2 regions of the Brevibacillus sp. BC25 genome follow, and region 2 is predicted to be linked to the other one. Evidence: riboswitches for the same ligand, from Rfam matches in the RefSeq annotation. Region 2 holds a riboswitch; the other holds the start of a gene.

Region 1 (15,485 bases), on a different contig from region 2:
AAAAAGAAAATCTCCCTTACACAATGGTCATGGTCTCGGTTTGCCTATGGTTGCACGTATTGCTGCCGCTCATCATGGACACCTGCTGTTAACAAGCGATACAGGAAAAGGAATGACAGCAGAACTTTGCCTCCCCCTCTGCTCCTAAAAGGAAGACATCATAGAGAAAGCACCTCCTCTGTCTCGCCAATGGAGAGTAGACTCTCAAGAGCGTGCAAAGGGGTGCTTTTTACTGATTACTTCACGAGATCGCGCATGATCTCTTCTGCTTTGATGTCAGTTGTTATCAGCTTCTCTTTTTTCATCCAATCAATCAGTGTTTGCCAAGATTCGGCCGTCTGGTATCCAAAAGGCTTTTCTCCCGCATCCATCAACGGAATGAGGATATCCAAGCTCTTGGTCTCAATGTCTTTTTCCAGCGGGAAATCCGTAGCCTGTTTGGTAAACAACAAATCGAGTGCCTTTTCCTTATTATTTTTCACATAGTCCTGTCCCTTGCCAATCGCACGCAGGAAACCTTCCACAGCTTTCTGTTTTTTGCCCAAAGTCTCGTCACTTGTCGCCAATACGAGCTCATAGTAGTCTGGAACACCAAACTCAAAAGGCTTGAACACATTGACTGGAACGCCGTGCTTCTCCAATATCGGTTGCTCATGGTTGATATAGCCACCTACCACTGCATCGACTTTTTTGGCCGTCAACGCTGGGACGATGTCAAAGCCGATATCCGTGAAGGTCAGTCCGGAATCATCGCCACCACCATGCTTCACAACTTGACGTACGATCGATTCATCAAGTGGAAGTGATGGATAACCGATATTTTTTCCAGCCAACTTCTGTGGAGTATCGATTCCACTGTCTTGGCGCGTCATGATCACGTTTAACGGATGACGAACAAGTGCACCTACAGATACGACAGGGACTCCTTCGGCACGAGCTTGGATGAGCTGTGGTTGATAACTGATTGCCAAATCTACTTTGCCCGCAGCCGCCATCTTCAACGGATCATTGCTGTCTGAAGGCATTTGCATGGTCACCTTGAGGTTCTCGTCTTTGAAGTAGCCTTGCTCCTCAGCGACATACAAGAAGGAATGTACAGCATTCGGATACCAATCGAGCGCAATGGTAAGCTCAGTCGGCTCCGCTCCTTTATCAGCAGGGGCTTGCGTCTGACCAGCATCGGTGCTCGCCTGATTGCCGCAAGCAGCAAGACCTGTTGCCAATGTGAGTGCCATAAATGCTTTCGTCCATTTGTTGAAAGGTTTCATTGTTGTTCTCCTTTGATTTTCATATGCGGGGAAAAATGACGTTCGACTCGTCCAGCCAGCCAAAACAGCAGCATGCCTAGAATGGAGAGCAACAGGACCGAAGCAAACAACGCGGGAGCCTGAAAATTGCCAGATGCCCGTCTGCCAAAGTACCCGAGTCCCTCGCTCGCTCCCAGCCATTCCCCAATCGTCGCCCCAGCCACACTGTAGGTAGCTGCCACTTTGAGACCACTGAAGAAATGGGGTAAGCTCGACGGGAGTTGCAGCTTGGTGAAAATTTGTCCGTTCGTTGCCCCCATCGTTTTTAACAGCTGGAGCATTTCCTTGTTTGTTGAGCGAAGTCCATCATACGTGTTGACGACGATCGGAAAGAAAGTAAACAGAATCGTAACAGCGATTTTTCCAGATAAATCATACCCGAACCACAAAATGAATACGGGTGATAATGCTATAAGGGGGATCGTTTGGGAGATGACGATATACGGATAGACCAAGCGCTCCACAATCCGACTGCGAATCATCGCAAATGCAAGGGAGATTCCAAATACAATCGAGATCGATAGCCCCAGTAACACTTCCTTTAACGTCGCCCAAAGATGTATGCCTACTAAAGAGGTACGTAAATCCCACAACGATACGACCACAGCGCTAGGCGGCGGTAAAATGAATGGCGGCACTCCGAAGAAGCGACAACCAGCTTCCCACGCCAAGAGAAAAATGGCGATGGAGATGCCAAACCAAATGCCTCTCCCCATCATGCTTCTCTCCTCAACGGCTTCATTGCTGCTTGGCGATCCTGTCGAAGCAGTTCCCAAATTTGTTCACGCAATGCCAAAAATCCAGCTTGGTTGCGACTGCTCACCGTTCGTGGTCTGCTCACCGGAACGGTTAATTCGATCGGCTTAGTGATCGGACTACCTAAAAGCACAATAATACGATCTGCAAGTAAAATGGCTTCGTCGATGTCATGTGTAATCATCAGCATCGTACTGCCTGTTTCCTGCCACTTTTCCATCAGCCACTCTTGCATGTCCATTCTCGTAATTCCATCCAATGCACTAAACGGCTCATCCAATAGCATCATCTCTGCACCAGAAAACAACGCGCGCAAAAAGGAAACTCGCTGACGCATTCCACCAGAAAGCTGAGCTGGATAGCTGTCAGCCCAATCCTGAAGCCCGTACCTAGGCAATTGCTGTCTGGCACGCTTATGCGCTTCTTTTTTCGTCATACCTTTGATTTCTAGCGGCAAAGCTGCATTTTCGACAATCGTACGCCATGGCATGAGCAAATCACGTTGGGGCATATAGCCGACCTGCCCCAAACGATTTGCTACCGGTACACTGCCGAGCCTGATTTCGCCTTGTCCCGGCTCAAGAAGACCTGCGATGAGTTGAAACAAGGTGCTTTTCCCGATCCCGCTCGGACCGATCAAGCTGACAAACTCCCCTTTTTCCACACGCAGATCAAAATGATCAAGAATCTGCTTGTCGCCATACGAAAAGCTGACGTCGGCGAAAGCTAGTTGTTCTCCCACGGCCACATTTCCTCTCTGTAGGACATGTCCCAGAACATGTACTCCATTTTGGAGGTGTTGACAAAATACTCTTCCAGTTTGGCCAGCTCTTGCTCACTCTTACCTTCCGCCAATTGGTTCATGATATCAATCAGCCAGATCGCCAACTGACCAAACTCATCGGAGCTGTACATGCGCACCCATTCACCGTACAGTTCGTGATCTAGCGCTCCTTCTACTTGAGCCAAGCGCTTGCCGATCTCCCAATAGCTCCATGTGCATGGGAGTAGGGCACTCACCAATTCTGCCAACGACCCTTGATGAGCGACACGCAGCATGTAGCTGGTGTACCCGAGCATCACAAACGAAGGCTCTGTCGCTTCCAGCTCCGCGCGAGAGATACCAAAGCGCTCGGCATATTGACGATGCAGCTCCATCTCGGTGTTCAGCGTCGATTCTTGCAAAGCAGCGAAGCGAGAGCTTGTTTCCAGATCGTACGCCTTCACACTCGCAATCGCGAACATTTTCGCGTAATCAATCAGATAGATGTAGTCTTGTTTCATGTAATATTTGAATGCACCAACGGGCAGGCTGCCATCGCCAAGTCCGGTGACGAATGGATGTTGATGAACACGCTCCCAGATCGGGGCTACACTTTTTCTCAAACGCTCAGTAAAGGTTGTCATGCGATACTCACTCCTTCGCTTCCTTTGGGGTATTGCACCAGGTGGCCATAAATCGGGCCATAATCTGGGCAAAATGAACGAGCTGGTCAGGATCAATCGATTCATCAACGGCATGTGCATGCGTTAACTCACCGGGTCCGAATAGGACAGCCGGAATGCCTCCATGCGCAAACCAGCCTGCATCGGTCACCGTAGGCGACATATTAACGATAGGCGCTTGATGCATGTGACTTTCATATGCGGATTGCAGCGTTGCCAACCCCGGATGTTTCGTATCCAACTCCAGTGAAGGGAAGATTTCACCGCGCTCCTCAATCATCGAACGTCCACCCCAGCGGAATGTTGGCGGATTGTCTCTCAACCAAAGATCAGCTGCTGCTGCACGCCCGACGTGGTCCTCGATCTCTCGAATAATCTCTTCGTGGGATTCGTTCGGATAAAAATGAACGGTAATCCATAGAGCGCAACGGTCTGCGATGAACGCAGCGTGACGACCTCCCTCGATGACTGCGGGATTGATCGTATTGCTACCTGCCGGGAAGCCGGGGTAGGACTTCATGACAGCCCAGTCCCGCTCCAGCTCCTGTAGTGCGGTGATCACCTTCATCATTTTTTCAATGGCAGAAGCTCCCCGAACGCGTCCGCCTGCATGAATCGTCTGCGCGCGCATTCCGTCATGCAGCGTCGTCGGACTCTCAATCGTGATCCAGCCTGTAATGACCCCACCCTGCCCTTGCATTTGGAGATTGCTCGTATCCACTACAACGGCGTAGTCAGCCTGATAGCCACGCTCAATAGCGACCAATGTCCCCGCTTCACCTGCTTCTTCTCCGATGACGGATTGAAAGAGCAGATCACCTTGGAGCTCCACTCCGTGTTCGCGCAGCATTTGGATCGCAAACAAGCTCGCTGCGAGTCCGCCTTTCATATCCGCAACTCCACGGCCGTACAGGCGTCCATCCTTGCCATGTGTCAGAGCAAAAGGTGGATAGTTCCACCCCGTGTCATTTCCGACTTCAGCTACATCGATATGCCCGTTGACAATCAAGCTGTTTGCCTGTGTAGAAGCAATCCCTGATAACCGACCGACGATATTGTCGTCTCCTGGATATACCGTCCAGCGATCGACCTCGAATCCCATCGCTTGCAGTCTGTTGGCGATTACTCCTTGTGCGGCATCGCTGTTTCGCGCGGGAGGACTTACAGTCGGATGAGAAACGAGCTCTGCCAATAATGCGAACAGCTCTTCTTTGCGGCTGGCAATGGATTCTACCGCTTCTGTCAGTCGATCCACTCTACTCAATCATCCCTTCAATCGGGCTACTTGCGGACGCGTAACGCTTTTTCGCGATACGGCCTGCCAGGAAGCCTTTGCGACCTGCTTCCACTCCGAGCTTCATCGCTTCTGCCATCAGGACAGGATTTTCAGCGAGGGCGACTGCTGTATTCAACAAGACACCGTCAGCACCCAGCTCCATCGCTTTCGCGCAGTCCGCTGGCGAGCCAATTCCTGCATCCACAATTATCGGTACTTTGGCATCCTCGATAATAAAGCGGAGGTTGTTTTCGTTGACAATCCCTTGTCCGGAGCCAATTGGTGACGCACCTGGCATAACCGCATGTACGCCAACCTCTTGCAGACGTCTAGCAAGAATCGGGTCGTCATTGGTGTAGGTCAGTACGATAAAGCCTTCTTCCACCAAGATTTTCGAAGCCTCGAGCGTGCCAATCGGGTCGGGGAGAAGTGTTTTCGGGTCTCCAATAACTTCGACCTTGATCATGTCACACAGGCCAGATGCTTTAGCCAAACGGGCAATGCGCACTGCTTCTTCTGCTGTATAGGCACCTGCTGTATTTGGTAGCAGGGTGAATTTTTTCAAATCGAGTTGTTCCAAAAAGTTTGGTTCTTGCGGATTTTCCAAATTCAAGCGACGAATCGCAAATGTCAAAATTTCTGCTTCCGACACCTCTACTGCTTTCCCTTGTGTATCCAAGTCAGCGAATTTACCTGTCCCGAGAAGCAAACGGGAACGAAACTCGTAAGGTCCAATTTTCAATGTATCCATCATGATGATCATCCTCCTCCGACAAAATGAACGATTTCTATGCGATCTCCGTCTGCAATCGGTGTTTGTTCGTACGCTGAGCGGTCAATAATTTCACCATTTCGCTCCACGACGACAATCTTCTCTTGCAGGGAATAAGAAGCGAGCAAGGCCCGCACTGTCGTGATCTCTTCCGCCAACTCTACTTTTTTCCCATTCAGCTGAACAATCATTGATTACCTCCTTCTACTGGAAAAAAAACGGCTTCTCCCGCCTGCCTGAGTCGATTCAGACAAACAGAAGAAGCCGTATACCCATCCCATCTCACGGGACGAATGGCATAAAAAAACCATCCGCCTCGGATGGTTGAGTGAGATCTTATCATGCATGCACGCAAACAAGCATAGTTCCGCTCGGATGCAACACGTGATACTGATTCCAAATACCTCTTCCTCCGCTGGCATGACCCAGGTCAGGTTCAACGGTCAGTAACACACTCGTTACAATCTCAGCCAACGTTGCTTGGCTCCCGTTTGGTAATAAAGCTATGCAATTGTCGTACATTCGAGTACTACAGTAACACTCTATTTCGTGTTTGTAAAGGCTTCCTTGTGCATCTTTTCCAGCTCAAAAAGACAACGCTCTGCCCAAGCTGCCATTTTCGCAAGCTTTTCCATTTCTCTCTCCATCGCCTGACGCACAGATTCCTTATAGTCTGGAATCGCGCCATTATAGCGAATGACACCTTGGATAGGCGTCATGAATTTCTCCATGTAAGAGAGTGCTGGACGCTGGTGAAACAGCGGCACCTCTACTTCATAGGAAGAATGCAAATCGCCTTGCGTCGGGTATTTGGTAACTGCCAACACTTTTACAAGCAGCTTCGAATCGTGGATTTCCAATACTTCTGTAATATATTCACCCGTTCGCTGTGTAACGCGAACGATATCTCCCGGATTCCAGTTCATCGCGGTTTCCTCCTTTTATTGAATCGAGTTCATTTACATTAGTAAGGCTTCCAGCAGTTTGCGAGCATGCAGCAATACTTCTTCCGCATCCACTACTGACTGACCGCCACCCTGTGCCATGGCAGGATTTCCCCCACCTTTTCCGTTTATGACCGGCAAGGTTTCTTTCAACACTTGATTGATGGCTACGTTGACTTCTTGCCCACGAGCAAACACGACTTGCATTTTGTCTTCGGTAGTAGCCGCCAAAAGGCAAATCGCATCTGGCGCCAGAGCAGTAGCCAGCTGTGCGAACTGTTGAAGCTGTTGAATGGTTTTGTCTGTGAAGGTACGCATAATGAGGCGAGAATGACCGAGTTGGCTAGCAGCAGATAGTTGTTGATTGACTTCCACTTCTACGAGTTGCTTATCCACTTCTGCCAATTTTGCCTTCAAGGCGTCGCGTTCTGCAAGGAGGCGTTCCGTCTGTGCGATCAGTTCCCCTTCATTGGTAGCGAGCAGCTTCGCCGTATCACGAACGACAGCCTGCTTTTGGTTGTAGTCCCGCAAAGCTCGCCAGCCACAGATGAATTCCAGACGAATGTTTCCGCGGTGTCGCTCCCAGCCCAAGATCTTGATCATCCCGACTTCGCCCGTACGCGCTGGATGTGTGCCTCCGCATGGGTTGTAATCAAAATCAGGTATCATCACGACACGAATATTTTCAGTAACGGTCGGCTGTTTTTTCAATGGTAGCGTTGCCAACTCTTCGTCATCAACGAACCGCGCAATGATGGGATGGTTTTCCAGAACAATCTGATTCGCTCGCTTTTCTACCTTCTCCCATACATCCGCTGTCAACTCATCCAGTCGTACATCAATGGTGACACGTTCTTTGCCCAAGTGAAAGGCAACGGTCTCCGCTTGCACCACTTCCAGGAAGGACGCAGATAAAATGTGTTGACCAGCATGCTGCTGCATATGATCGAAGCGGCGGTCCCAATCGATGTGACCCGTTACTTCCGCTATGCTTTCGGACAAGGGAGCTTCCAGTCGGTGACGAATTTCGCCATCTAGCTCTTCCACATCTACCACACGAATCTCTTCCAATACACCCAGATCGGAAGGCTGACCGCCTCCAGTAGGGTAAAATGCCGTTTGATTCAGTACCACGTAAGGTGTCCCATCTTGCTCAACACCAGTTCTCGTCACCTGGGCCGAAAACGTTCTTGTATAGGCATCCTGATAATAGAGTCTGTCGTCCATCGTTACTCCTCGCTGCATGGAACCATGGTTCCAGCCTGATTCTCCCACTAGGGGGCAATACGAAAAATGTATGTATCAAGCTTAGCCAAACAAGTGATCCATTTGTTTCTCACGCTCTTCGCGCTCCTCTGGGCTTGCCAGGTCATACTTTTTCAATAAATGAAACAGCTCGTTTAGACGCTCTTGGCTGTGTTCGCCATTCAACTGATTTTTGAATTGACTCACACGCAACTCCGACAGATGTGGAGCTTGTTCTGCCAGTTTTTTGAGTACGTCCTCATGGCTGTGATCCAATTTGCATTCTCCCATGATTTCTCCCCTTTTCCTTACTGTCATCTTCATCATACCATGATTTTTCATCCAAAAAAAAGGCGTACAACCCACGATGGAATGTACGCCAGATGACTATGCACGCTTACGGACGCGAAAGTTCTCCTCGATCAACAGCCAATTTTGCGGAAATGGCAAACCGAGTTTCCAGTAGCTGACGCCTCTCAAACCAAGCTGTTTAACCAGATTGAACTTAGCTTGGATCGACCGCGCATCCTCAAACCACACCTGATGTTGCTTGCCTTGATCATCGGTATACGTAAAAAAAGGAGCCTGCGCGCGATAGTCATACCGGATCACTGCATTATGCTGTGCAGCCAAAGCAATTGCCGCTTGCGGACTCAGAGCTTTCGCTGTCGTTCCTCGCTCATATGGTAAGGTCCAGTCGTATCCGTACAGATTTTGACCCATCAAAATTTTCTCGGCTGGTATTTCTGTAATGGCGTACTGCAAGACACGCCGCACCGGTCCGATCGGAGAAACCGCCATGGGAGGACCTCCACTATAGCCCCATTCATACGTCATGATCACGACAAAATCGGCAAGCGCTCCTATCGCCTTGTAATCATGGGCGGAATACCATTTGCCTGCTTGCTCGGCACTCGTCTTCGGTGCGAGCGCAACAGACATCATCAACCCTGCTGCGTGTATGCGGTCCCTTGCTTTTCGCAAGAAGTTTGCGTACGCTTCTGCCCCAGTTGTGGGCAATGCTTCCAGATCAAAATGGATATCCCCCATTCCCAACTCACGGGCGGTCGCGAGAATATTATCCAACAATTTGTTCTGGAGTTCTTGATCATTCAGGATGAGTGCGCCCAATTCCGTACTGAACTGACCTTTTTCCAAATTCGTCACGACCATCATAAGTAGGACCTGGTTTTCTTTTGCGATCGCCGGAAAGTTGTTCAGATTTGGTCGTTGTAGGGTTCCATCCCGTTTGATGCGAAAGCTGAACGGTGCCAAATACGTAAGATGAGGGGCAGCCGTCCGAACATCCGCTTCCATCGCTGGTGGGACAGTGCGGCGCGGTTCCACATACGCATTGAAATCAGCCGCTCGTCTAGGGCGAGGCGGGATATATAGCTTTTGCCCAACTTGTAGCGGTTTATAGGGAGAAATCCCATTTACGCGAGCAAGCTCTGCTGCGCTGATCTGGTTACGCTGACCGATGGTATACAACGTATCTCCTTGTTTGCCCCAATAGTAGCTTCCTACAATCGGGATCACCATCGCCTGTCCGGTTGCCAGCTTATTGGGATCTGGTAATTCATTCGCCTTATTGATCGCTTCCGGCGTTGTGCCGTACGTCTCGGCGATGCTCGCTAAGGTTTGTCCTTCTTCCACCACGTGGATTTGCATACGCCTCCTCCTTCGCATTTCTTCTCTCTTTGTCATATTCATGGCGAAGGAAATAGGTGTATGTCTAGGCCAGAGGTTTCAGTACATCGTATAAAAATCCAACGGACTGGATGGCATAATGCCGTTCCAACAATTCATTTCTGTGAAAAATGAGCAAGGCGGGTACGCTGGTCACTTGCCATTGTTCTGCCAATGCAGGCGCCGTATTAATGTTGAGCTGATACAGAGGAACGGTAGGTAATGTTTCTTGCATGATGCCGAGCATACGTGCTGCGAGCTTGCAGGTTCCACACATCGGTGTATAGACAAAAAGAGCGACCGACTCCCTTTCTTGCAGGTATTGGATCAGTTGTGTTGCGGATAGTTCTTGCACGTCGTTCACTCCTTTCTCTCACTTCGGATATGATGATTAATGCTAGACTCCCTGTCTGAGGCTGTCAACAGCACTACGCACTACTGTATGCCAAGAACAATTAGAGTTGACTCTCGAAAAAGGAACCTTATAATAAGCTCGAGCTAATTGATAATGATAATCAGCACCCCTTTTCCACAGAAAAAAGTCGACAGAATTCCTTTATGAAAAGGAACTGTCGACTTTTTCATCAAACCTTTATCGCGCAATCGTTGTATGAGCCAACTCCTCCGTCACGGTACAGACGGCACTCGAATCCCAGCTACCTTTGCCTTGTGCTTTCGCTGCCTCATACATTTGTGCAACCGTTCCTCCAACGAGTACAGGCACTTGTTGTTCACGTGCGGTTTGCGCATAGAGCTGCAAATCTTTGTGCATATGATCCAATGAAAAGACCGTATTTTCATACGTACCGTACAAGATGTTAGGCCCAAAAACGGAGAGCACACGATTATGGGCAGAGCCTTTGTCCATGACGGCTGCCAGCTTGTGTGGATCGACTCCTGCTTTTGCACCGACACTGAACGCCTCGCCCAACGCTGCTGTGATGACGGCAACGACAGAGTTGTGGCAAAGCTTCGCCACTTGTGCAGCTCCGGATTCCCCCAGATAAAAAATTTCCTTTCCAATTGCCCTGAGATAGTCCATGATTTCTGGAAGCTTTGCTTCATCTCCGCCGACCATAATGGTCAACGTTCCGGCCACAGAACCCGCAGGTCCTCCACTCACCGGACAATCGTAGTAGTAGATCCCTTTTTCGACGCCGTGCTGATTCAGACGTTTTGCTGTAGCAGGATCGATCGTACTTGTATCAAATACGAAACTGCCAGCCCCTAATGATAAGAAAAGTCCGTTCGCACCCAGCATGACTTCCTCTACAATCGCAGGACCTGGAAGCGAAGTGAAAACGACACGTGCTACGCTACCCACTGCCTGTGGAGACTCGACGACTATCGCTCCTTTTTCCTTCGCCCAGGCTTTTGCTGCCGGACTTGGATCATAGGCATACACGTGGTAGCCTTTTTGCAACAGATTGCAGACCATTCCTTTCCCCATTGCACCAATGCCGATAACACCAATCGCTTCCATCTTCGCTCCTCCTGCTTTCCCTATACTTATACTTATGGCCGAATATAAACCGTTTTTGTCTCGACGTAAAAATCGAGCGCTGACTCCCCTTGCTCTCTCGGACCCAACCCAGATATCTTTTTGCCACCAAACGGAAACTGTGATTCAAAATGAGTCGACGGCATATTGACATGCGTGACACCTGACTGAATGCCTTTGACAAATTGGAACGCTTTTTGTAAATCGTTCGTAAAAATCGTGGAGGACAAGCCAAATTCAACCTGGTTAGCCACTTGCATAGCATGTTCGAAAGAATCCACATCGATCACGGCGATCACAGGGCCAAAAATTTCTTCGTTGGCAATCGTCATCTCCTGAGTAATGCCAGTAAACACCGTCGGCGCGACAAAATACCCCTGGGCAAGATCACCTTCTAACAGACGCTTACCCCCACATTCCAGTACGCCACCTTCTTCGATACCCTTTTGTACATAATGAAGATACAAATTGAGCTGATGCTCGTCCACTACTGGACCGTTATGATTGTCTGGATCGAAACCATTCCCGATTTTCAAGCCCTTCGCTCGCTCGATTAGTTTTGCTTTTACCTGTTCGGCTACTTCGGGAACGACCAATACGCGACTGGTCCCCGTACAACGTTGGCCATTATCGAAGAATCCACTCAGTACGATAGAATCGATAGCGAGGTCTATATCAGCGTCCGCGAGAATGATCGCCGGATTTTTCCCGCCCATCTCCGCCTGAATCTTGCCTCCTCTGGCACCAACTGCTCTCCCCAAGGCCAGTCCCACTTCCGAAGAACCCGTAAAGGAAATTCCTTTGACCAGTGGATGATTCGCCAATTCATCACCGATTACCGCACCAGGTCCTGTTACCAAGTTCACTACTCCACTCGGAACGCCGCTCTCAATCAGGAGCTCTATCAGCTTTACGCTAATCAAGGAGGTGTTGCTCGCCGGCTTGAACACAACTGTATTGCCAGCGAGGATAGCCGGGACGATCTTCCACAAGCCAATCCCCAGCGGGAAATTCCATGGAGCAATAATCGCGAAAACCCCGATCGGCTCTCGCACCGTGTAACCAATTACCCGTTCATCAAAGGAAGGCACCGTTTGACCTGTCAAGCGAGTGGCTTCCCCAGTCAATTGCTTCATGGAGGTGATTGTCTTGGCAACCTCGCCTCTCGCTTCCCGCAATGTTTTTCCGACTTCACGAGTGATCGTTTCTGCGAGGTCTTCTTTGTGTTTTTCCAATAAGTGAATGAGGGAAAATAAGAATTCTCCACGTGTGGGAGCCGATTTTTGCGACCATGCACCAAAAGCATTGGCAGCAGCTTCAATGGCAGAACGTGCATCCAGCCCGTCCGATTTTTGAAAATAACCGAGAACCTCATTTGTATTGGCAGGGTTCGTACTAGGGAAAACCTGTCCAGTATGGCTCGTCACCCAAGCTCCATCGATGTAGTTATTGTAGGTTGCTGTCAAATCGTCTCCCACCTTCCGCATCTTATAGAAGTATTGTATATAGCAAAAATTATGAATACAATGTATATACAGACACTTATTTCCAACTAGTAATGTGTATTTCTCTACATGGAGGACACGTGGATGAATTCATTTTCGCTCCTGCTTGAAAAGCTGCACGAATGGTTTGGCGAACAGCCTTTTTCGATCTGGTTCCAATTATCGCGTGATCGACATTTTCGGCTTATTTTCTCTTCTTTTCATGAAAACGCTACCACGAATATTCCCCCTATTAGAGTACCTCGCTGTGACAACGATGTTAGCCACATGCGATATACATATGCCCAACAGATGTACCGTTTTTTCTACGAAAAGGAAGGACAAGCCGTTATTTACCTTGCACATAAAGCAAACCAACCGGTCATCCTTACCTCTGACCAATGGGAACTACTGTGGTTCGGGATTCGCCTGTTGTTGGCTGAAGAAAAAATGACTGCCACAGCGGAGGAAAGCAAGAAGCTCTTTGAAGGGATTCGCTCGATATCTGCTACTCTCGATGTACACCAAATCATCCGTGGCATCATTGGTAATGCACTGGCTGTTATCCCGGCCGCTGACGCAGGTCTCTTGCACTTGTATGATCCCACTATCGACCGATTGATTCCGAAAGCGACTGTCGGTTTTCATGATACGGTGTTCAAGGATCTCAAAATGCGGGTTGGCGAATCCATCGCGGGCAAAGTGTTTGAAGACGGAATCCCACGCATGTACAAAACCAGCCAAGAAACAACCCACGGGATGAAGGACATCTCCGCTGACAACTTTCATTCCCTGAACCACGCAAAAACATTGCGAGATTTGAATGGGTTGCTATGCGTACCAATAACACGTGAAGAAAAGCGTATTGGCGTGCTGGTCCTGCATCAGTTTCATCAAGAAAATGTGTTTACCGAGTATGACCTCGATCTCCTCCAAGGATTCGCAGACCAAACTTCTATCGCCCTGCAAAACGCCGAGCTCTATGCTGAAGTCAAACAAGCGTATGAACATATGGCTGCCATTAGCGCCCAACTGCAAGCCAAGCACGATGATTTGATACAGCGCAACCATCTACATGAATCCATCAAGCAGTTGTCCCTGCAAAATAAAGGGGCGGAAACAATCGTAAAAACCCTCGGCAAAATGACAGGCCATTCCATTTTTTTTGCCGATTGGCTTGAGCAGAAAATGTATCCTGAAAAGAGTGTTTTATTTTTCAGCTGGGATGAACTGTATACTTTGCTGAACAAAAGAAGACAGCCTGTTTCCGTCAATCTGTTCTCTCCCGCTTCTGGTGACGATCAACTGTTCTGCTTGTATCCACTAATCAATGGGAGCATCTTTCTCGGATGTCTCATGCTTCCCTTAGACGAACATGGGCTATCTGATCTCGCGCGAATGACGGTTGAGCAAGGGAGTGCTGTGCTCATTCTCGATTTGGTGAAAAAACAATCGATCAGCTCCGTGCTGTACAAGCGAGCACACGATCTTTTTCAAGAGCTGATCGCAAGCAAAGGCAATGAACTGTATGACCGCGCCCGTTCGATGGGGCTACAGCCGCAAGCAAAATATTACGTAGTTTATGCCCATCTGACGCAATGCCACGATCTGGCTTTGCTAGAAGCAAACATTCACCGGCTCATTACCCGTTGGAAATGGGCGTTCAGTAAAACACAGATGTTTGTCTACGGATTCCATAACCATGTCACGCTTCTCATCCGGTCTCTCGGCTCCCGAGATGGCAAGAACATCCGCGAGAGACTGCAACAGGCGTCTTATGAGTGGGAACTTGGTAAGGAAGCATCGTTATCGATTGGCGTGGGAAGTAAGGCAAGCGGGATTGAGCAAATCAGCAAAAGCTATGAAGAAGCCAAGAAAGCCGCTCACTATTTGACCAACCGCAGCCGTTCTGGTGTAGTGCACTACAAAGACCTGGGTGTCAATCGCCTCATGCTGAACCAAAGTCAGGCCGATATTGATGCATTCATTCAAGATGTTTTTGCCCCTTTCTTGCAAGACCCGGAAAAATATCAGGAATGGGAACAGACGATCATGACTTATATGAAATGCAGTCAATCCCCTCAACTCACCGCCAAAGAGCTGCATATTCACGTCAATACGTTGTATCAGCGATTGCGCAAAGTCGAGGAGCTTCTTCATATCGATTTGCGAAATCCGGAAGACTTGCTGAAATTACAGCTTGCTTGTCATTTGCGCCAGGAAGGATAATTCAAAAAGGCAGGAGTAGCTTTGGACGGGAAAAGTCCTAGACTACCGCTGCCTTTTTTGTATGCAAAGTCTTTTTGCGAGTGTTCGATGTTTTGTTTACCATAATTAAGTTATGTAAATTACTTCCTCATGTACATCGTGAAAAAACAGATGTGTTTTTTCTTCTTGTAATATTTGGATAAACATCCATAATGAACATGGGGGCAGGCACCAAACACCCCAAAGATTCGCGCCCTACTACAGGTAAAGGAGTGATGATGTTTTGGATTCGCAAAAACAAATGGAAAAGCATATGAGAGGTTCCAAACGATAATTTCATCCGTTCTCTCATATGCTATGGGAGGAAATGAACGAAATGTTTGCTCAAAAGATGGTTCAAGGTACGGAACTCACAACCGATTGCTTCCATAGCGCGACCAATCTGTTCGAAGCGTTGAAGCATCATGTATCCATCAAAGGGGTCATTGCAGGTGTTATTCCCGGTAGAGTATTCCTGTCAAATGACGCGAGATCAGCCTTGTTGACTAGCCCCCAAGGTATTTTTCTAGGTGGCAGTGTTGATAATCCCCTCTTCTTTGAAGAAGTGAATGCATTGCTCAAAGAGGAGCTATTACCGCAGCTTGCTGCTGATGAACAGCTTGACTACGTCCTGTTTTATCCAACGGATGAGAAGTGGAATGACATTCTCGATATCGTGATGAAAGATATATTACCTATGAGAAGCGGGCGAATGATCTTTACTCACCATTTACAGGATCTGTCCCCTCCTGCTGACGATCATATTGTCCCGATAGACAGCACCTTGTTGAAGCGTAAAGAATTGGTAGGTCTTGAGG
Region 2 (15,485 bases):
ATTAAGTATTTAATTCGAGCTATACTACCTGTATAAAGTAACTGATTGGTTAGCGGGTTGGGCTATATCTGGTTGAGCTGCTTCCTCCTTCCGTGGTACGTCCACCACACCTCATGGGAAGGAAGCTGCTCTCTGATATGGCCCTCTTTGTGTCTCGCTCGGGGTGGGAATTTTTGTTGTTCACTTTCTTTAATCCTTTTTTCATTGATATACAATTAGAGACTTGTTTATAATGACTGTGCGAACTCATTTACGAAAGAAGGAATTGACTTGCCGTTTCTTCGGTTTAAAGGCTTTGCAAAGCAAGACATAGAGCCCATTTCTCAGATTCTTATAGAAGAGTTTTCCAAAATTGCTGAGGTAGCTCAGGAAAAGGTGAAATTGGAGCTGCTTCAGGTAGAGCAATTGACAAACAGTCCTTTGTCCGTAGAGATCATGATGTTTCCACGTGAACAAAAGCAGCATGACGCGATTGCTAGTGCCATACACGGCTTTTTGAAGAAGCAAGGCTTTCTACATGTCCATATTTTCTTCATTCTGCTATCGCCCTCTCTCTATTATAAAGAAGGACTTCCATTGCAAGTCGGAATGACGAAATAAGCAAGAAAAAAGGTCGAGATCCTCCAAAAGGATTTCGACCTTTTTCTATTAATAATAGAGGCTTTCGGTTTGCAGGCACTTGGAGCATGTTCGCGTAAGTGGGGTTTCGATATAGACGTGGCTGCAGTCCTGTTGAATCAGCTGCAATTTTTGTTTAGATTGCTCTAGCTCAGCTTCTAATCGACTGATCTTTTCACGTAAACGACTAGCTTCCTCCATAGGCATCCTCCTTCATTACGACTGGTACAAACGGCTTCCCTGTTCGCGGAACTCACGCGATTTTTCCTGCATCCCTGCAAGAATAGCGGGATCGTGGGCAGACCCTTCTTGATTGGCGATGTGACGAATGTCGTGCGATATTTTCATGCTGCAAAATTTAGGTCCGCACATGGAACAAAAATGAGCGGATTTGGCGGCTTCTGCTGGCAATGTTTCGTCGTGATATTCGCGAGCGCGCTCTGGGTCCAGGGACAAATTGAATTGATCGTTCCAGCGAAAATCAAAACGAGCTTTGGATAAGGCGTCGTCTCGCTGTTTTGCCCGCGGATGCCCTTTTGCGAGATCAGCGGCATGCGCTGCGATTTTGTATGCGATTAAACCGTTGCGGACATCCTCTTTATTGGGTAAGCCGAGGTGCTCCTTGGGCGTTACGTAGCAGAGCATCGCTGTTCCGAACCATCCAATCATGGCGGCGCCAATCGCTGAAGTAATGTGATCATAGCCGGGTGCGATATCTGTCGTGAGCGGCCCAAGTGTGTAAAAAGGAGCCTCATGGCAAATGGATAACTGTTTATCCATATTTTCGCGAATGAGATGCATCGGGACGTGACCAGGTCCTTCAATCATGACTTGTACGTCGTGTTCCCACGCAATTTTTGTGAGTTCTCCCAATGTCTCAAGCTCTGCGAACTGCGCCTCGTCATTCGCATCCGCGATAGAGCCAGGACGTAATCCATCTCCGAGGGATACACAAATGTCATAGGCCTTCAGAATTTCACAAATTTCAGCGAAATGCGTATACAAGAAGTTTTCTTCATGATGGGCCAGGCACCATGCGGCCAAAATCGATCCGCCGCGAGAGACGATACCGGTAACACGGTTAGCTGTCATAGGAATGTAGCGCAATAGAACACCAGCATGAATCGTGAAGTAATCAACGCCTTGTTCTGCTTGTTCAATCAAGGTGTCTCGGTAAACCTCCCATGTCAAATCCTCGGCTTTCCCATTAACTTTTTCAAGTGCTTGATAAATCGGGACGGTACCGACTGGAACGGGACTGTTTCGGATAATCCACTCCCGCGTAGTGTGTATATGTTTTCCCGTCGAGAGGTCCATAATGGTGTCGGCGCCCCAACGGACCGACCAAATCATTTTTTCAACTTCTTCTTCCATCGAAGAGCTAACGGCCGACGTTCCGATGTTGGCGTTGATTTTGACATGAAAGTTGCGGCCAATGATCATCGGCTCGCTTTCAGGATGATTGACGTTAGAAGGGAGGATCGCACGTCCAGCGGCGATTTCTGCCCGTACAAATTCAGGGGAGACACCCTCGCGAATGGCAACGTATTCCATTTCCGGTGTGATGATATTTTTTCGGGCATAATGAAGCTGGGTAACATTTTTCCCTGGCTTTGACCGTTTTGGTTTGTAGCCCTCTCGAGGGAAAGTAGGGAGGGTGGCTACCTTTTCTTCGTTTCGGATGCCGTCGTCAACTAGTTGTGGTTTGCGACCGACATACGTTTCCGCATCATTTCGCTCATCGATCCACTTGTGGCGGATGGAGGGCAGTCCTGCTTGAATGTCAGGGACGTAACCTGTTGCGGTATACTCGCCACTCGTATCATACACGCGAAGAGGAGGATTGGGTGTGGAACCAGACAATCCTTCGGTAGGATGAAGGGAAATCTCGCGCATCGGGACACGGATGTCCGCACGACTACCTGTTTCGTATACTTTGCGACTGCCTGGAAAAGATGACACCAATGACATAAGAAAAACCTCCTTGTTTTGGTTGCACGAAAGTGAGAACCGTTTAGGGAGGCGAAAGAAACATCCCACGAAAAAGCGCCGCATAAACAACATGCGACGCCAACGCGAGAGTAGAGAAGAAACGGGTATCCTAAAATACACGTATCTTTTCGTGTCGTATATGACATTCCTCCGCTGGCATTACCCAGTTCAGGTTCAACGGTCGATGGCACAGTACCATCCTCTCAGCCTGGTGATTTCCAAGCTCCCGTGCTTTTTTTATTTTGGATTGCAAGAATAGGATAACGGGAAGTCCATTTAATTTCAAGGAAAATTTTCCAATGGGAAAATTGCGGGTGTGCAACACATTTTCCTCCCCCCTATTCTCATGAATCGGACTAAAACTGTTTCTGTAGACCCACATGAATCCTATCTGTTACGATGAAGTTCGAAAAAAAGCAACTGCTTCCAGCGCTTTGATTTTTCTCGTTGTCGAAGCAGGATGGAGAAGTATTTTGAGGTGATGAGGAATGGATGTCTATTCGGATCTAAAACAAGGAGAACGTGGAGCGTGGGTAAGTATTTTCGCCTACATATTCTGCTCTGTATTAAAAATAGGAGTTGCGTATGTCACTGCGTCGGAAGCTTTAATGGCCGACGGTCTTAACAACTCAACGGATGTCGTTGCATCGATTGCTGTTTTGATCGGGCTTCGTATTGCAAGGAAACCACCTGATAAAGATCACCCGTATGGTCATTTTCGGGCGGAGACGATTTCAGCACTTGTCGCATCATTTATTATGCTATTTGTCGGAGTTCAAGTCGTTACGAATGCCGTACCATCCTTATTGGACCCAAAGCATGAGGCTCCTGACCTGTTGGCAGGGTGGACAGCACTTGCGACTGCAGTCATTATGCTTTTCGTCTATCGCTATAATAAAAAGCTCGCCATCAAAACAAACAGCCAAGCATTAAATGCAGCGGCCGCTGACAACCGTTCAGACGCATTCGTCAGTATCGGGACGTTTATCGGGGTAGCTGGCGCACAATTTCAATTGCACTGGCTTGATCCTTTAGCTGCTTTTGTTGTTGGTCTCATCATCTTGAAGACTGCTTGGGACATTTTCAGGGAAGCAACTCACCGTTTGACAGATGGCTTTGACGAGAGCGAGCTTGCGGACCTGCGGGCTACCATTTCCTCGATTTCGGGAGTTAAGGATATCAGTGACATCAAAGCCCGCTACCATGGCAGCAGCGTGCTGGTGGATGTTGTGATCCATGTAGATCCAGGTCTGAATGTGGTGGAGAGCCACACCATCACCGAGAAAATTGAAGAACAGATGCGCAAGATTCACCGTATTAACGCCGTTCATATCCATATTGAACCATGCCGGAAGATGGTGCCAAACTAGATTCCATGATGTGAAATGCAAAAAACCTGTCCATAGTGGGCAGGTTTTTTTAGGTGCAATTAAACAGGGGTAGCCTTCTTTTTGCGCAGTGTTTTGGTTGTAGAAGTAGTCGTAGTCTTTTTCAGACTGGCTGCAGTCTCCTTTTTTGATGCCTGCTCTTTTTCGGACGAGGAGGCAGCAGTGGTACGTTTTCGCGCAGGCTTTGACGGAGTCGGTTCGGGCTCGATTTTGATGGGCACTGCGGCTTGACCAGCTGTAGTCTCCAAGCTTTCTTTTAAGGCCTGCATGAGATCAATTACATTGGTTCTTGCCACGGTAGGTGCTGTGGCGATCTCCTGGCCCTCCAGTTTTTTCTCAATCAGTTTTTGCAGGTCGGATCGATATTCATCCGTATATTTTGCCGGATCAAAAGCGATCGTCATATTGCTAATGAGCTCAGTTGCCATCTTCAGTTCATTTTCGGCCAACGGTACAGTGGCTTCTGGCAAGGCAGGTACTTGACTGACGGGACGTACCTCATCTGGATAGAAGATCGTCTCCAGCATAATACAATGCTCATACAGTCGGATAACGGCCAGGCTCTGCCGATTGCGCATCGTCACCTGTGCAACGCCGATTTTGCCTGTCTGTTCCATGGCGGAGCGTAGCAGGGCGTATGCTTTTTCACCAGTATCCTGTGGGGATAGGAAATAGCTTTTATGAAAATAAACCGGATCGATCTCCGCCAAGTCTACGAAGTCGATAATTTCAATGGCTCTGCGTGTTTCTGGCGTAATGGCTTCCAGATCATCATCGTCAATCATGACAAAGTGTCCTTTTTCATATTCGAAGCCACGGATGATTTCGCTCGTATCAACTTCGCGTTGGCAGTGCGGGCACATTTTCGTGTACTTGATCGGGGTATTGCACTCTTTATGCAGTTGGCGAAAGCGAATATCGCGTTCTTCCGTTGCAGTAAACATGCGAACAGGTATATTGACGAGGCCGAAGCTGATCGAGCCCTTCCACACCGTATGCATGCGGATACCTCCTTCACAGCTATTTTTTTATAGTATCTGTAACTGCATCGAAGAAGTGCCGAGGTAATTGAAGGTGGAAAAGTAAAAAGCCAGCCGATTCGATGCGGCTGGCTTCTTGTATAGCTACTGCCCATGTTTGACGATGTCCGATTGATCTGCACGTGATTGCATGTCTCGCGCCAGCTCTACATCATTGCCAGTACGGTCCGCAATGGACTGGGCTTTGGACGCCTTCAGCTTTTGTGCAGACGGTCGCTTTTCTGCCATGAACGACTCACTCCTTTCAGGCAATCTACATGTAGGGGGTGTTGCAGGTACATGTAGTATGCGCTGCACACAAAAAAATACCCCATCGCCAAATGACGAGGGGCAGCCGTTCAACTCCTCCCGATGAAGGGAGCGATGGCACGAAATGCTCCTATCAGACACGTCGTGCGCCAAAGTGAACAGCCTTTCAATTATGGGAGAGGAGAAACCGGAGGAAGAGCTTATGGGGAAACGTAAGTCTTCTCCGCGGTTGTCAGCGACACCGTTGCGTCGCTATTCATCATCTTTTCCAATCGAAATGGGTTGTATACCTTTCTTGCACATAAATTTTTCCAGTTGCTAATTTTACGGGTGTATGCAGTTGTGATAGTATGATATCATTCTCAGTCTTAGAAAATCGCGTCTAACAACATACATAGGAAAGCAGACAGGTGAAATGAGTATGCGAGTCATCGCTGGAGAGCACAGAGGAAGACGGTTGGCAGCAGTTCCGGGCAAAGGAACCAGACCGACAACCGATAAAGTTAAAGAATCGATTTTTAATATGATTGGTCCGTATTTCGATGGCGGTTGGGCATTGGACCTATACGCAGGAACGGGTGGTCTCGGGATCGAGTCATTGAGTAGGGGAGCGGATCGAGCTGTTTTCGTGGAGCGAGATCACAAAGCATTTGCCGTGGTAAAACAAAACGTCAGCACTTGCAGGCTAGACGATTATGCAGAATTATATCGAATGGATGCGGACCGCGCCATTCGCACACTAAGTACGCGCAATCAAAAATTTGATCTCGTCTTTTTGGACCCGCCGTACGCCCAGCAAAAAATTGTCGAAGAAATTGAGATGTTGCAGGAGCTGGGAATGTTGGCGGACGGAGCGTGGATCGTGGCTGAGCATGATATCGCAGACTCCTTTCCAGATACGATTGGTCATTGTGTAAAGGATCGAGCGGCTAAGTATGGGGATACGGCCGTTACCGTGTATTATTACGCTTTGGAGCCACAAGCCTAATTTTCAAATCAAGGTGCAAAAGAGCACCAAGGGAGGATAACCCGCTATGGCAATCGCCGTATGTTCAGGAAGCTTCGACCCTGTTACGTATGGGCATCTCGACATTATTGCGCGGGGTGCCAACGTTTTTGATAAGGTCATTGTTGCCGTCTTGATCAATTCAAAGAAAAACTCATTGTTCAGCGTAGAAGAGCGCGTCGATTTGCTTCGTCAGGCAACGGCTGACATGAAAAATGTAGAAGTGGACTCTTTTGACGGCTTGTTGATTGACTATATGAACAAAAAGGGTGCACAGGTGATCATTCGTGGCCTTCGTGCTGTTTCAGATTTTGAATATGAGATGCAAGTCGCCTCAATTAATAAAAAGCTCGACGAAAATATTGAAACGTTTTTCATGATGACGAACAATCAATATTCATACTTGAGTTCAAGTATTGTAAAGGAAGTTGCGAAATACAAGGCAAGTGTCGCCGATTTGGTGCCGCCGGTCGTAGAAGAGGCACTGAAGCGAAAAATGGCCGAGTAGATTATCGTGTCTTGCTTCGGTTCATGCGCGAAAGAGTCAAGCTGGTACACAACAGAATTACACCGACGCCGATGGCGATTCCCCCTGATAGGAGCAAGGTCTCCCACCAACTCGTCGCCGGAATCTCAGATTTCACATGCACAAATACGGGGACGGCTTTCTCCACGAACCAGGAGCTGACTGTGGCAAGAGGACCCCAAAAGACAAAGGTCAAAATCGCAGCTAGAAAAGCGTGCAGCGCTCTGGCAATCAAGTAAGGGGCGACACGAATATCCGTTTCACTCAAGATACTCGCGACTTGCGCGTGAACACTCAAACCGCCCCAGGACAATATAGCGCTGGCAATGGCCGCTTTCCAGACCAAGGAAACATTGTCAGGCACAATGCTCGCTGCTTGTGCGCCGAGGGTTACTTCGAACAAGCCAGCCACGATTGCTTGAGAAAAAGTTGGTGGAAAACCAAAGGGACCGAGAATGATCGAGAGAAGCGTACTGATGATCTGTGTCAGATGAATTGTGGAGAATAGTTGAATTAATACCGAAAAAACAATGATGAAGCCACCGATCATGAGCAATGTATTCAGGGCGGATTGCACCGCTTCCCCCATCAATCTTCCGAACGGACGTCCATCGCGGACACGTGCCCGATGCATCGCTTGCAAGGCGCGTAAAGGAAGAGGCAGTGAATTTTTCTCCAATGGGGCTGAAGTAATGGCAAAAGGCGCATGGAAACGATAGATTACGCCCATGAGTACAGCTGACAAATAATGAGTCAGAGCTAATGTGATGCCCATTTGCTCACTGTGAAAAAATCCGATTGCCACTGCTCCCATGACGAATAAGGGGTCTCCCGTCGTTGTAAAAGAGACGAGACGTTCACCCTCAGCCTTCGTTACATTGCCTTGTAGACGCAGGCGTGTTGTCAGCTTTGCGGCTACCGGATAGCCGGACGAGAAGCCCATAGCCAGTACGAACCCGCCAGTGCCCGGAACGTTAAACAGTGGACGCATTAATGGCTCCAGTAACACGCCGACGAAATGAACGACGCCCAGACCCATCAACACCTCAGACAGCACGATAAAGGGAAGGGTAGAGGGGAAAACTACCTCCCACCATATTTTCAGACCGCGTACGGCAGCTTCAAAAGAAATCTGCGAGTAAGCAATCAACGAAATAACAATGAAAACTGTCGAGATGGCGAGCAACAAAGTAAGTACGGGTGAGTGGCGTGACATGGATTCCTCCTGAATCGAAGAAAAGTAGTAGTACATGTCTACGTGGCAGGCGGGAGAACTATGCGTAAGCTTGGTCGACGAATATCTCCCAAGTGTGAAAGATACAGCGATTTACCACATAGGCTGGTTACGGGGAGGGGTTTTTCCATGGAGACAAAGAGTAAACCAATCGTGGGTGTAGCCCTGGGTTCTGGGGGCGCTCGCGGTTTTGCGCATATTGGTGTATTGAATGCGTTAGAAGCCCATGGCATCCAGATTGACATGCTGGCTGGCTCCAGTATGGGCAGTCTGATTGGGGCCGTCTATGCGAACGGAATTGAACCGCACATGATGGGAAAGCTTGCCCTTAATTTAAAACGCAAGCATTGGCTCGACTTAACCGTACCCAGCATGGGCTTTGTTACGGGGGAAAAGATTAAGCAATTGATTCGTCTGTTAACGCACGGAAAGCGCTTGGAAGAGCTGAACAAGCCGCTTGCCATTGTGGCGACGGATATTGAATCAGGAGAGCGAGTCGTATTTCGAGAAGGCCCAATTGATCAAGCTGTGAGGGCGAGTATATCCATTCCAGGCATCTTCGTACCTGAAAGAGTAGGGGGTCGGCTTTTAGTCGATGGAGGAGTCATTGATCGTGTGCCCGTGACGGTGCTGCGTGAAATGGGCGCTGATATCGTAATTGCGGTAGATGTCGCCCAATTCGATACACGGATGGAGGTCAAAAGTATTTTTGATGTCATCGCCCAGACGATTGATGTGATGGAAAGGGAAATTCTGCGACATCGAATCATTGCGGCAGACATCGTAATCAGGCCGGATGTTGGACACTATAGCAGTATCGCGTATACGGGTGTCGAAGAAATTATCGAGCTAGGCGAACGTGCGGGTACTGAACATATCGAACGCATTCAGGAACTAATTGCAAATTGGGAGGCACAAGAATGAGTGAGGAACAGCTTTATGCCAATAGACGCAGATCTACAGGAACCAGAGGCTTTAGCTGGATACTTGCCTTGGTTTTCGTCATGTTGGGTATTTCTTTTTTTGTACCGACGAATTATTACGTGAGTCGTCCGGGTTCAGCGATTGAGTTGGGGCCGATGATTCAAGTGGAAGGTGGCAAGAAAGACGAGACCGGCTCCTTCATGCTCACGACAGTTCGAATGGGCGAAGCGAATTTGCCGTGGTATTGGTATGCAAAAGTGGCGCAGGATGTTGAATTGATGCCCAAGGAGCTCGTTGTCAGCAAGGGCGAGGACAGCGAAGATTTTATCCGTCGAGAACAAGCAGTCATGGACAATTCACAAAAAATTGCGGAGGCAGTCGCATTCCGTCTTGCCGGTTTCGAAGTGAAAATCGAGAAGCAGGGTGTGTGGGTGATGGGTACCTTGGAAGGGTTCCCTGCCTATAAAAAATTGCAAATCGGTGATGTTATTACGTATGTAGACGGGGTGCGCACGTCTGAGGCAAAAGATTTGCTGACAGCCCTCTCTACAAAAAAAGCAGGCGATCAAGTCGAAATTACGTACACAAGAGATGGACAAGAGGCCAAAACGATGTTAACCTTGGAACCACTACCTGAATCCAAGTCAGTTGGAATTGGTGTACGCCCTGACAACAAACAGGAAATCATCATTCCGAAAGAAGTAACCATTGCCTCTCAAGGGATTGGTGGTCCTTCTGCTGGATTAATGATGACACTGGAGATTTATGACCAGTTAAATACGGAGACGGATTTGACAAAAGGCTATAAAATTGCAGGAACAGGCACGATTTCGTTAGACGGAAAAGTAGGCAGGATCGGTGGCATTAATCAAAAGGTAATCGCAGCGGACACAGCGGGCGCAGAAATCTTCTTTGCTCCACAGGATACGCCAGATACGAACTCCAATTACGAGGAGGCGTTAGCGACTGCCAAGCGGATTGGAACTTCAATGAAAGTGGTTCCGGTCAAGACGGTAGAAGAAGCGATTACTTACTTGAATGGACAAAAACCGAAATCTACCTGAGCAAACTAGCTGTCAAGCAAAAATGGTTGACAAAGCTTTGGGCAGGGTCTATAATCATCTTTGTTGTGCATGAGGTGAAATGCTATGAACATTAAGTTAGCAGAGTTAGAGCACCGAAAAGGAGAGCCGTTGCCATTCCAGGTAACCCTGGAAGCAGATGAGCTGAAGAAGCGCCATGATGAGATTCGCGGGATTACACCTGTGACTGCGAGTGGTGAAGCCGTACAGCTGGGCAATCTCTATTACGTAAAAGGAAGCATGAAGGCAGATGTGAATTTTGTCTGCGCGAGATGCTTGAATCCTTTTGTCGATCAGGCAACAGTAGATTTCTCTGAGACATTTGCGCTTGCGGATGATCCAATCCTGCAAGATGACGAGGACAGCGATATCCTTCCTCTGGAAGGCGATGAAATCGAGCTGGACTCACTGCTTCAAGAGGATTTCTTACTGGCAATGCCGACCTTCCCGCTTTGCGAGGAGGATTGCAAGGGTCTGTGCCCGACTTGCGGTGTGAACCGTAATGAAGTGGCATGCAGCTGCAAGAATGAGCGTGTTGACCCGCGTTTGGCTGGGTTGGCTGACTTTTTCAAAGACAGCAAATAAGTATTCTTACTGTATTCAAGATGATTCGCCGACCATTCGTGGCAGCGTCTCATTTTTGAAGGATGGCATAAGCATTTTGCCTATACTGTCCACCCAATAGAGCTTCTTAGCATTTGTCAGTTGAAGGAGGTGTAAGGAAGATGGCAGTACCTCAACGGAGAACTTCCAAAACCCGTAAAAGAATGCGTCGTACGCACTTCAAATTAGAGATTCCAGGCATGATCAAATGCGATAATTGCAGCGAATACAAGCTTGCGCATCGTGTTTGCCCAAGCTGCGGTCACTACAAAGGCGTGAAAGTAGCGAAGTAATATTCGCTGCTAAGAAAGCAAGGTGAGAAATCGCCTTGCTTTTTTTGTTTCTTCCTATTGCTTATGATTACTTACAAACGCTTATTATCACTTGCGAAGTTTACTTAAATGACTTATAATGAAGTCAAGATAAGGATGGGGTTGAGGCTTCGTGTTTCAAGAGGAGAGGCTCGCTGCAATTCTTGCGTATTTGCAGGAGTATCAGCGAATCAGCGTGCAAGAAGTAGTTGAGCAGTTTGGAGTTTCCCGTGACACAGCGAGGCGTGATATCGTCAAGCTGGAGGAGCAGGGGCAAATCCTGCGAACTAGGGGAGGAGCAGTATTGCCCAGCCTCAACAAAAAGAACTACTCCCATCAGGAACGAATGCAGCTTGATTTGACAGGAAAGCGCAGTATTGCAGCAGCGGCGGCCAGTCTGATCAAAGATGGCGATTACTTGCTGCTCGATGCGTCCACAACTGTTCAGCTAACAGTGGAATCCTTGCAGACCCGCGACCATGTCATCATCACGAATTCATTAGCGACTGCCTCCAGTATGTCCCGAAAAGAAGGCGTTCTTGTCAAGGTTTTAGGCGGAGACGTACATGCTGAGGATCAATGTGTGCTCGGTTCACGCGTGATTCAAAACCTCGCTGATTTTCATGTGGATAAGGTTCTGGTTGGTGCTTGCGGTCTTACAAAGGAAGGGCTCATGTCCACGCAGGAAGATCACGGCTTTCTGATCAAAGAAATGATCAAGCGCGCCGATCAAGTGATCATACTCACCGACCATACCAAGTTTGGAAAAAGCATGCTGTATCGCGTTGCAGGTTTTGAGCAGATCGATATTATCGTGACCGATAAGCTGCCTGAAAAGGAAATAGCCGAGGCTTTGCACGCCAACGATGTAGAGGTGATTGTAGCTTCCACATGAAGCTATTGATCCATAAAAAAGAGGATAATTTCCATTTGGCTGGCGTGAATGGGTGACCAGCGTGACAGCAAATGGATTTATCAGAGAGAGTCCTTCAAAAGGGAAGGGCTCTTTCTTTTTTTCTTGCATTTGTGTACGGCCCCTGCTATTCTAGTAATCCTGACTTTTCCAAGAGGAGGGTTTTATGGTCTATTGGCGGATTATTCGCAAGAGCTATCGTCGAAATCTTCAGTATCGTTTATCGCATGTCATCAACAATGTCGCAAGCTCGATTTTTGGGCTTGTTTTTATTGCCATTTGGACGGGTGTCCTTTCTGGAAAACAAGTATACGGTCCCTATGATGTCAAAACGATGGGGTATTACATCGCGATTTGCCAAAGTGTTCTCTGGATGACAACATTTATATCGCCGGGCCTGAATGTGCAAATAGCGGTAAGAAGCGGGGCTGTCAGTCTGGATATGATCAAGCCTGTTCATTACCTCTGGTACATGCTTAGTCAGGAGTTTGGAAGACTTTTGTACAACGCTTGTTACCGAAGTGTTCCGATTGGCTTGCTGCTAGGATTAGCGGTAGGCTTCTTTTTTCCCTCCCATCCGTTCACTTACTTCTCGTTTATCCTCTCGCTACTGCTAGGAACTTACGTAGGTATGTTGCTCTTTTATCTCGCAGGGATTTCCTCCTTTTGGACGACAGAAATTCGCTGGGTACACCTCATCCTTTTGTCATTGATCTTTGGGTTAGGTGGACAAATGATTCCGATAGACTTGATGCCCGGGATGATTGGAAAGGTAGCACCTTATTTGCCCTTTTCGGTGATGATTTATTATCCAGTCATGACCTTGCTAGAGCTTGCGCCTCCTTATGGCATGCTTGTACAAGCTGGCTGGGCGCTCGTTTTAACGGCAGTTGCTTTATTGGTGACGAACATGGCAAGGAGAAAGCTAGAAATTCAAGGAGGATAACCACACATGTTTGCCCTCTATCGCAAACTGATTGCGGCCAGCATTCGCTCGCAAATGCAGTACAAGATAAATTTTGTCACGAGCGCTGCCACGACCGGAATGATTATGGTGCTTGATTTTATTATTCTCTCTGCGATTTTGTACCGATTTCACGATGTGGTCGGGTGGAATATTTACGAGGTTGGGATGCTTTACGGGATTTCCTCGGCATCTGTCTCCTTGTATCGACTGTTTGCCCCGGAAATCAACGACTTTGAGAAGTACATCGTACAAGGGGAACTCGATCAATTGCTCATCCGTCCTGTATCACCTTTGCTTCTGCTATTGACACGCAATCTTGATTTGTCGAGAGTGGGAGGCTTGGTGCAAGGGGTGTCTGTTTTGGTCATCTCATTGGCGGGTCTTGCGACGGAAGGAAAATCGATCATGGGGTTGGTGCTATTCTCACCGATTGCCATATTGTCTGGCGGAGTAATCTATTTCTCCATTGGGCTTGCTACGGCAGGGGTCGCCTTTTGGACGCATCAGATGAAAGACATGCTGACCTTTACCATTTATGCGCCAGCCAATGCTTCCAATTATCCGATCGGGCTATATCCAAACTGGCTCAAATGGCTGTTTTTCTCAGCGATTCCAATCGCGTACATGAATTATTTGCCAATGTTGACGCTGTTGGGCAAAGGGGGAGAATGGTTTTATCCGATACTCACCCCGGTAGCCGCAGCGATTGCTTTTTATTTCGCTCGTATGCTGTGGAATGTCGGGATTCGACACTACCATAGTACAGGGAGCTAAGGAGGGGTAACATGATTGAAGCAAAGCACATCGAAAAATCATTTTTCCTGGCAAAAGCGAAAGAGGGGCGCTTTGCTTCTCTACGAACACTCTTTTCTCGTGAACAAAGGGAAGTCAAAGCCGTCCACGATATCTCTTTTTCCATTGACAGAGGCGAGTTCGTGGGATATATCGGACCGAATGGCGCAGGAAAATCGACGACAATCAAAATGCTCGCAGGAATTCTTCATCCCAGTCAGGGGGAAATACGAATAGGCGGATATAGTCCACAGCGGGAAAGAATTCAAGTAGCTTCACAAATCGGTGTGGTGTTCGGTCAGCGAACACAGTTGTGGTGGGATCTGCCGGTCAGAGATTCCTTCGAAATTTTGCAAGCGATGTATAAGATTGAGGACAAGGCATATCGGCGATCGATGGAGGCGTATCAGGAACTGCTGGATCTGCATGAATTCCTTGATACGCCAGTGCGTAAGCTGTCATTGGGTCAGAGGATGAGAGCTGATTTAGCGGCGGCACTACTGCATGATCCGCCTGTCTTGTTTTTAGACGAGCCTACGATTGGGTTGGATGTGGTCGCGAAGACGCGCATCAGAGCGTTTTTGAAAGAAGTGAATCAATCCCAGAAGAAGACGATTCTATTGACGACTCATGATATGGACGATATCGAGCAACTCTGCAACCGAATCATCGTGATCAATCATGGCAAAAAGATGATGGATACGAGCTTGGCCGATTTGCGACGTCAGATAGGGTTGCCAAGCCTTATTCGAATCGAATTTCGACAACCGCCCGAAAAGCTTTACGACCTAGAGGGAATCGAGCGGATGGAGCTATCAGAAAATGTACTTTCGATTTACTTCGACAAAGGAAAAATTTCTTCCCCGCGAATCCTTGCCGAAGTCGCGGGGTGGGGTGAGCCTCTGGACATTCAGATGAAAGAACCGGGGATTGAGGAGATCATTCGCCTCATTTATCGTTAGGGACGCCTACCTAATTTCGTGAACAATACTTGTAATTCCACATCTTCTCCCTTATACTGTGTTTTGGTACCAGGTATTAAAAACAGATCGCAATCATACATAGTACAATTGAATCTTGCTTAAGGGGGTGTTCGGCATCGCCCGCTTGCCAAAAAAAGATCGCCAGTCCCGCTTGGTGCAGTATCTGGCGGATAATCCATTTGCGACGGACGAAGATCTGGCTGAGTTATTTCATGTCAGTATTCAAACCATACGTTTAGACCGACTGGAATTAGGAATACCGGAACTGCGTGAACGTATCAAGACGGTCGCAGAGAAAAGTCTTGATCCTGTAAAATCATTGGGTGTCGATGAAATCATCGGTGAAATGGTTGATCTAAAGCTCGATTCACAGGCTATTTCCGTATTGGAAATAAAAGAAGAACACGTATTTTCGAAAACACAAATTGCCAGAGGGCATTATATATTTGCTCAGGCCAACTCATTGGCAGTAGCAGTAATTAACGCAGACGTAGCGTTGACAGCTACGGCGAGAATCCGCTTTGTCCGCCCTGTACGAGCAGGGGAGAAGCTGGTTGCCAAAGCAGTGGTGAGAAGTCGTAACGGCGACGAATGCAAGGTACGTGTAGAGACGAAGGTCCAAGGTGAATTGGTCTTTACCGCAACCTTCCGTGTAGTTGAAATGTCGAGCTACCATAACAGCATGAATGACGAGTAAGGAGGAATCACGGTTGCGAATTGCAGTGGATGCGATGGGCGGCGATCACGCACCGAAGAGTACCGTATTAGGGGCGCTTGCTGCCATCAAGGAAAACCCGGCCATTACAGTTGTATTGGTGGGAGATGAACAGGCTATTCGGAACCACTTGCCGCAGGAT

Evidence for each region. A riboswitch is a leader RNA that binds a small molecule or an ion and turns the genes downstream of it on or off. The one in region 2 is predicted to bind thiamine pyrophosphate.
Region 1: linked by a shared signal. The riboswitch ahead of thiS (sulfur carrier protein ThiS) and the one ahead of thiC (phosphomethylpyrimidine synthase ThiC) in region 2 are both predicted to bind thiamine pyrophosphate.

The regions. Positions count from the first base shown of each region.
Region 1 is NZ_AKIX01000128.1:216,295-231,779, forward strand. It holds gene PMI05_RS28175 (sensor histidine kinase KdpD) at 1-148, shown strand, start outside; gene PMI05_RS28180 (ABC transporter substrate-binding protein) at 237-1,268, opposite strand; gene PMI05_RS28185 (ABC transporter permease) at 1,265-2,023, opposite strand; gene PMI05_RS28190 (ABC transporter ATP-binding protein) at 2,023-2,805, opposite strand; gene tenA (thiaminase II) at 2,790-3,470, opposite strand; gene PMI05_RS28200 (acetylornithine deacetylase) at 3,478-4,773, opposite strand; gene PMI05_RS28205 (thiazole synthase) at 4,766-5,539, opposite strand; gene thiS (sulfur carrier protein ThiS) at 5,545-5,748, opposite strand; TPP riboswitch at 5,948-6,058, opposite strand; gene PMI05_RS28215 (kinase-associated lipoprotein B) at 6,100-6,483, opposite strand; gene PMI05_RS28220 (DHHA1 domain-containing protein) at 6,517-7,728, opposite strand; gene PMI05_RS28225 (hypothetical protein) at 7,810-8,037, opposite strand; gene PMI05_RS28230 (LysM peptidoglycan-binding domain-containing protein) at 8,134-9,417, opposite strand; gene PMI05_RS28235 (thioredoxin family protein) at 9,482-9,790, opposite strand; gene PMI05_RS28240 (NAD(P)-dependent oxidoreductase) at 10,028-10,918, opposite strand; gene PMI05_RS28245 (aldehyde dehydrogenase family protein) at 10,951-12,423, opposite strand; gene PMI05_RS28250 (helix-turn-helix domain-containing protein) at 12,526-14,649, shown strand; gene PMI05_RS28255 (GNAT family N-acetyltransferase) at 15,005-15,485, shown strand, end outside.
Region 2 is NZ_AKIX01000117.1:365-15,849, reverse strand. It holds gene PMI05_RS25580 (DUF1904 family protein) at 271-600, shown strand; gene PMI05_RS31185 (hypothetical protein) at 649-819, opposite strand; gene thiC (phosphomethylpyrimidine synthase ThiC) at 835-2,589, opposite strand; TPP riboswitch at 2,738-2,850, opposite strand; gene PMI05_RS25565 (cation diffusion facilitator family transporter) at 3,099-3,980, shown strand; gene PMI05_RS25560 (Ku protein) at 4,040-4,999, opposite strand; gene PMI05_RS31180 (hypothetical protein) at 5,123-5,266, opposite strand; gene rsmD (16S rRNA (guanine(966)-N(2))-methyltransferase RsmD) at 5,709-6,275, shown strand; gene coaD (pantetheine-phosphate adenylyltransferase) at 6,322-6,801, shown strand; gene ylbJ (sporulation integral membrane protein YlbJ) at 6,803-8,035, opposite strand; gene PMI05_RS25540 (patatin-like phospholipase family protein) at 8,183-8,977, shown strand; gene PMI05_RS25535 (SepM family pheromone-processing serine protease) at 8,974-10,041, shown strand; gene PMI05_RS25530 (DUF177 domain-containing protein) at 10,126-10,644, shown strand; gene rpmF (50S ribosomal protein L32) at 10,785-10,955, shown strand; gene PMI05_RS25520 (DeoR/GlpR family DNA-binding transcription regulator) at 11,107-11,868, shown strand; gene PMI05_RS25515 (ABC-2 family transporter protein) at 12,053-12,832, shown strand; gene PMI05_RS25510 (ABC transporter permease) at 12,839-13,627, shown strand; gene PMI05_RS25505 (ATP-binding cassette domain-containing protein) at 13,639-14,607, shown strand; gene fapR (transcription factor FapR) at 14,735-15,325, shown strand; partial or broken gene PMI05_RS25495 (phosphate acyltransferase) at 15,339-15,485, shown strand, end outside.